Regions from separate parts of the Rhizobium sp. BK008 genome, predicted to be linked through region 2. Evidence: riboswitches for the same ligand, from Rfam matches in the RefSeq annotation. Region 2 holds a riboswitch; the other holds the start of a gene.

Region 1 (3,408 bases), on a different contig from region 2:
CGACGATCTTCAGCACCACGCGGTCGACGTCATGCTCGACGATCGTCCAGTTGCGTTTGGCGATATTGTCGCTGCCGCCATGCAGATGCGTCACGCCATTTTCGTTCAGCTCGAGCTGATGGTCCTTTTCGTCAAGCGTGAATTTGCCGCCGCCGACACGGTTGGCGCAGCGGCCGGGGGTCGCGCCGAAGTAGGCCGAATAAAGGGGATAGCTGTCGAAATCGTCAAAGCCGAGCTGCAGCGGAGCGTCATGTCCCTCAAGGCGCAGATCCTGGATGACCGCACCCCAGGTCATAATCTTGGCCGTCAGCCCGCCGCCCTTGATCTCGACGCGATAGACGGTCTCGCCCGCCTTCGTCTGCCCGAAAACATCCCGCTTCAACTTATCCGACATCATCGACCGTCCATTCTATCCCGGCTGCCTATTCCTCATCGAAATCGATTTAGGAATTTCAGCGATTCAAACTGTTGCAGCGTCCTTGCACGGCTGACAAAGACGCGCGGGCGCTGTGGTGTTCCGGACCGGAACCTGCCCGCATTTGTTCCAAACCGCAACCGGGCGGAGTAGAAAGAAATGCCGCAGCAGCGATGCGGCATCGGCTCAAGGCGCGATGGTGCCCTCAGAGGTCCATGCCGATCTCTTCCACGTCATAGGGCGTCGTCTGGTAGATTTCGTTGATCCAGTTGCCGAACAGCAAATGCGCATGGCTGCGCCAGCGATTCTGCGGCGCAAGCGCCGGATCGTTATGCGGGAAGTAGTTGTGCGGCATCTTGATCGGCACGCCGGCATCGACGTCACGGAAATACTCGTCGGAGAGCGAGGTGGAATCATATTCGACATGGTTGAACATGTAGAGCCGCCGGCCCTTCTTCTCGTGCACGAGGCACACGCCCATCTCGGCTGATTCCATCAGGATCTCCAGATCTTCGGATTTCTCGATATCGGCGCGGCGCACTTCGGTCCAGCGCGACACCGGCACTTCGAAATTGTCGGAAAAGCCGTTGAGATAGATGGAGGAAGGCTTCAGGTTCCGGTGGCGATAAACCCCGAAGGCCTTCTCCTTCAACTCGTATTTCGGAACGCCGTGGAAATGATAGATCGCAGCCATCGCGCCCCAGCAGACGTTCATCGTCGAATGGACATTCGTTTCCGTCCAGTCGAGGATCTGCTGCATTTCCGCCCAATAGGTGACGTCCTCATAGGGCAAAAGCTCGATCGGCGCCCCGGTGATGATGAAGCCGTCGAACTTGCGCTGCTTCACCTCTTCCCAGGTCTGATAGAAGGAAAGCAGATGGTCTTCGGAGGTATTCTTCGCCTTGTGGCCGCCGATGCGGATCAGCGACAGCTCCACCTGCAGCGGCGAGGCGCCGACGAGGCGGGCCATCTGCAGCTCGGTCTTGATCTTGTTCGGCATGAGGTTGAGCAGCCCGATCTGCAACGGACGGATATCCTGACGGATCGCCATCGTCTCGGTCATCACCCGCACACCTTCCTGAACCAGGGTTTCGAAGGCGGGCAACGTATCGGGGATCTTGATGGGCATTGCGGTCACTCGATCAAAAACAAAAAACCGGCGGCGAAAAAAATCGCTACCGGTCCGCACGCGGCCCTTTAGCGACTTTTTTAACGTGGCTGCAAGCCGGCCGGCCAAATCACCACGGAGCACTTTAATTAGCCCCAGTCGGACCGCGAATCAATGGCGAAAGCATGCAGGCACGGCCCATGCAAGCATCATCACACTTTAATGACTGATAGAATCTGTTGATAGACCGGTAACGCCACCATGTTAATAATGGGGGCATGGGCGGTGTGGAAAAGTGTAATGGCAGATAAGATCGAGAGGAGGCCGGGAATCCGGAGGCAGGATAGGGTAGGGTATGATCTCAGCCTGACATATCGCCTCGGGGTGATGTTCTCAGCATTCTGGAATTCGGAAGTGCGTGGCAAGGTGCTGTTTCTGGCGACCGTGCTGATTCTCGTCATCTTGGCGACGTCCTACGGCCAGGTCATCCTCAATGAATGGAATGCTCCGTTCTACGACTCGCTGGAGCGCCGCGACCTCGGCGAATTCTTCCACCAGCTTGAAATCTTCGCGATGATCGCCGGCACGCTGCTGCTGCTCAACGTGCTGCAGGCGTGGCTGAACCAGATGACCGCGCTCTATATGCGCGAAGGTCTGTCGCGTGATCTCGTCGACCAGTGGTTGAAGCGCAAGCGGGCGCTGCGGCTTGCTTCCAGTGGCCTGATCGGCGTCAATCCGGACCAGCGCCTGCACGAGGATTCCCGCAATCTCGCCGAAAGCACGACAGGGCTCGTTCTCGGCCTGCTGCAGTCGACCATTCTTCTGGTGAGCTTCATCGGCGTGCTCTGGGAGCTTTCGAGCGGATTCATCTTCCGCATCAGCGGCCATAGCTTCTCCATTCCGGGCTACATGGTCTGGGCGGCGATCTTCTATGCCGCTTCCGCCTCGGTGCTGAGCCAGGTCGTCGGCCGCAAGCTGGTGAAGCTCAATGCCGACCGGTTCTCGAAGGAAGCCGAGCTTCGCTTCACGCTGATGCATGCCAATGAGAACATGCCGGCGATCACCGTCGCCCGCGGCGAGGAAAACGAGCGTCGGCGCATCAACACCGATATCAGCTCGGTACTGAGGGTCGTCAAGCGGCTCGCCATGGCCAATACCAACCTCACCTGGGTTTCGGCCGGCTACGGCTGGCTGGTGATCGTCATCCCGATCATCGTCGCCGCCCCCGCCTATTTCTCCGGCGGCCTCACCCTTGGCCAGCTGATGATGTCCGTCGGCGCCTTCAATCAGGTCAACACGGCATTGCGCTGGTACGTCGCCAATTTCGGCCCGATCGCCGAATGGCGCGCCACGCTGATGCGCGTCACCGATTTCCGTCAGGCGCTGCTCGACATGGACGAGGACTTCGACCTGAAGGACAGCATCGCCTATGAAAGCACCGCGCCCGATACGCTGACACTGACGGATGTGGTGATCGTCGCCAAGATCGGCGAAGACATCGACGAATGCGGCGGTTTCCGCCTGCGTGAAACCAATGTCGTGATCAAGGCCGGCGAAAAAGTCATGATCAACGGCGATCACAGCGTCAATCGTAAGCTGCTGTTCCAGGCGATGGCCGGCCTCTGGCCGTGCGGCAGCGGCACGATGGGGCTGCCGCCGGTCGACGACATGCTGTTCGTGCCGCAGATCGCCTATGTTCCCGGCGGCACACTGCGCGAGGCGCTGGCCTTTCCCGAAAGTCCTGATGCCTACGAGAAAGCCGCCGTCGAGGCTGCCCTCGAGAAGGCCGGCCTGCATTCGCTGATCGCCAGGCTCGATACCCGCGCCCGCTGGGACAAGCTGCTCGACAGCGACGAGCAGAAGGCGATCGGCTTCGCCCGCCTGC
Region 2 (3,408 bases):
CAGAGCATCCGGGATATCTGCCTGAAGTGGGGATTCTTGCACGCCGGCCGTTTTTCTGCGCTGTACGGGTCCGTTTACGGGGAAAGTCCTCGGGAAACCCTCAGGCGGAAATCTGAGGTCGTCTCATCTCGCTCCGCAGCAGCCGATATAAGGCGAGGCAGGCTCTAAGCCGACTTCTGGGTCTTCGCATTTCTATCGATGACGGTGGGATGGATGTAGCTGGAGCGGGTGAAGGGAATCGAACCCTCGTATTCAGCTTGGGAAGCTGCTGCTCTACCATTGAGCTACACCCGCGATGAAGCGAGATTTCCAACAGATAGGGGCCGCTGTCAAGTCGTGGCCGCCGGGAAGGCTCAGATGCGGAAGTGCTTCGAGAGCTTGAGGCCCTGGGCCTGGTAGTTCGAGCCGAGGCCGGAGCCGTAGAGGCTTGCGGGCTTTTCCTGCATGTGTTCGTAGACGAGGCGGCCGACGATCTGGCCGTCTTCGAGGATGAAGGGCACTTCGTGGCTGCGTACTTCGAGCACGGCGCGGCTGCCGCGCCCGCCGGCGGGCGCATGGCCGAAGCCCGGATCGAAGAAGCCGGCATAATGGACGCGGAATTCGCCGACCAGCGGATCGAAGGGGGTCATCTCGGCAGCATAATCCGGCGGCACATGCACGGCCTCGCGCGAGACGAGGATATAGAACTCGTCGGGATCGAGGATCAGCTCGTTGCGGCCGCGGCTGTAGAGCGGCTCCCAGAAATCATAGATGTCATGCTGGGCCTTCTTGTCGACATCGACAACGGCGGTGTGATGTTTGCCGCGATAGCCGATCAGGCCGTCCTTGTCGCCGGCCAGATCGATCGACAGCGCGATGCCGCCGCCCGATACGTTCGGCCGCTTGCTGGCGACCAGCGTCTCGCTTTCATGCAGCTTCAAGAGTTCCGGCTCGCCGAGCAGGGAATGGCCAACGCGGAAGCGGATCTGCGACAGGCGCGAGCCGCGGCGCACCACGATCGGGAAGGTGCGCGGGCTGATTTCGAGATAGAGCGGGCCGGAATAACCGGCCGGGATCTTGTCGAATTCCTGGGCGTAATCGGTGATGACGCGGGTGAAGATATCGAGCCTGCCGGTCGAGCTCTTCGGGTTGGCCGAGGCCGACATGTCGGCCGGCAGCGCCAGGCTCTCCATCAGCGGCACGATGTAGACGCAGCCGGTCTCGAGCACCGCGCCCTCGGAAAGGTCGATCACATGCAGGCTCAGCCGGTCGAGCTTGTCCGACACCAGATGCGAGGGGCCGGGCATGAAGCTGGCGCGAACGCGAAAGGCCTTGGCGCCCAAGCGCAGGTCGAGACTTGCCGGCTGGATCTGGTCGCGGTCCAGCTCCCGTTCGGAGATCAGACGCTCCGTTTCGAACAGCGCGGAGATCGCGCGATCCGCCAGAATTCCCGTTTCACGAGCCATCATGCCTCATCCATCATTTGCCGCCGACAAAACCAAACTCGGGGAATTGACGCAAGCAGCTAACAGCAGTATTGCAGAATTATCCCGTGGTGATTTGGCCGGTCGGCTTGCAGCCACGTTAAACAAGTGGCTAAAAAGACCGGGTTGAAACCGGTCTGCTTTTGCGACCGGTTTTTTTGTTATGTGAAGGTGATGGCATGAGCAAGTCCTGGCGCCCCGCAACCCAACTCGTTCACGGCGGCACGCTGCGTTCGCAATATGGCGAAACGTCCGAGGCAATCTATCTCACGCAGGGTTTCGTCTATGAGACCTCGGAAGCGGCCGAAGCCCGCTTCAAGGGCGAGACGGAGGGCTTCATCTACGCCCGCTACGGCAGCCCCACCAACGACATGTTCGAAAAGCGCATGTGCATGCTCGAAGGCGCGGAGGATGCCCGCGCCACCGCTTCCGGCATGGCGGCCGTCACCGCGGCGATCCTCTGCCAGCTGAAGGCCGGCGATCATATCGTCGCCGCGCGCGCCCTGTTCGGCTCCTGCCGCTGGGTGGTCGAGACGCTGGCGCCGAAATACGGCATCGACTGCACGCTGATCGACGGCCGGGATCTGGCCAACTGGGAAAAGGCGATCACGCCGAAGACCAAGGTGTTCTTCCTGGAAAGCCCGACCAACCCGACGCTCGAAGTGATCGATATCGCAGGCGTGGCCAAGCTCGCCAACCAGATCGGCGCCAAGGTCGTCGTCGACAACGTCTTCGCCACGCCGCTGTTCCAGAAGCCGCTGGAGCTCGGCGCCCATATCGTCGTCTATTCCGCCACCAAGCATATTGACGGCCAGGGCCGCTGCCTCGGCGGCGTCGTGCTTGCCGACAAGGAATGGATCGACGAGAACCTGCACGACTATTTCCGCCATACCGGCCCGGCCATGTCGCCGTTCAATGCCTGGACTTTGCTGAAGGGCATCGAGACGCTGCCGCTGCGCGTGCGCCAGCAGACGCAGAATGCGGCAAAGATCGCCGATTTCCTCGCCGAGCAGGGCAAGGTCGCCAAGGTGATCTATCCCGGCCGCAAGGACCATCCGCAGGCCGATATCATCGCCAAGCAGATGACCGGCGGCTCGACGCTGGTCGCCTTCGAGCTCAAGGGCGGCAAGGAAGCGGCCTTTGCCCTGCAGAACGCGTTGGAGATCGTCAAGATCTCCAACAATCTCGGCGACAGCAAGAGCCTGATCACCCATCCGGCAACGACGACGCACAAGAACCTGACGGAGGAGGCGCGCGCCGAACTCGGCATTTCTCCGGGCACGGTGCGGCTTTCGGCCGGCATCGAGGATACCGACGATCTGATCGAGGATTTCGCGCGGGCGCTTGCCAAGGTTTCGGCCTGATCGACGACAATGGCAGCCGGACCTCACTCGGGGTTCGGCTCGCCGGATCTCACTGGGGTTCGGCTCGCCGGATCTCACTGGAGTTCGGCCGGGGGAACAACTACGGCCGTGCCGGCGTTCCGAACTGGAATTAACACTGACAATTAGGCTTAACGATCGAAAAACCCTTCGATCATGACTGTTTCAGTGACGATCAACGTTCCGTTTCTTGACGGACAGGGCCTCTTATAAGATACGGGTAACATATCTTGACTAAGGTGCAAGGCATGTATCGCGCCCTCACAAGAGATATCGAAGTTGTGGTCGAACCATTCTATCTGGAGGAGCAATCCGATCCGGATGACGACCGCTATGTTTGGGGTTACCGGATTGTCATCAGCAACAATTCCGGCGTAGCCGTTCGCCTGGTCAACCGTTACTGGAATATCACCGACCAGAACGGACTGGTGGACGAGGTGACCGGCCCGGGCGTCGTCGGCGAACAGCCACGGCTCAGCCCCGGCGACACCTACGAATATTCCTCCGGCTGTCCGCTCGACACCCCCTCAGGGCTGATGTTCGGCCATTACCAGATGGAAACG

Evidence for each region. Region 2 has a riboswitch for S-adenosylmethionine ahead of FHT69_RS25675 (O-succinylhomoserine sulfhydrylase). Riboswitches for the same ligand answer to the same signal wherever they lie in the genome.
Region 1: another riboswitch for S-adenosylmethionine. It lies ahead of metA (homoserine O-succinyltransferase); the one in region 2 lies ahead of FHT69_RS25675 (O-succinylhomoserine sulfhydrylase).

Annotation. Positions count from the first base shown of each region.
Region 1 covers NZ_JACIFK010000005.1:210,414-213,821, reverse strand. The annotation lists gene FHT69_RS21340 (aldose epimerase family protein) at 1-394, opposite strand, end outside; gene metA (homoserine O-succinyltransferase) at 621-1,544, opposite strand; SAM riboswitch at 1,593-1,670, opposite strand; gene FHT69_RS21330 (ABC transporter ATP-binding protein/permease) at 1,785-3,408, shown strand, end outside.
Region 2 covers NZ_JACIFK010000007.1:313,446-316,853, reverse strand. The annotation lists gene FHT69_RS34360 (helix-turn-helix domain-containing protein) at 1-168, shown strand, start outside; tRNA gene FHT69_RS25685 (tRNA-Gly) at 221-294, opposite strand; gene FHT69_RS25680 (2'-deoxycytidine 5'-triphosphate deaminase) at 354-1,448, opposite strand; SAM riboswitch at 1,522-1,600, shown strand; gene FHT69_RS25675 (O-succinylhomoserine sulfhydrylase) at 1,643-2,827, shown strand; gene apaG (Co2+/Mg2+ efflux protein ApaG) at 3,094-3,408, shown strand, end outside.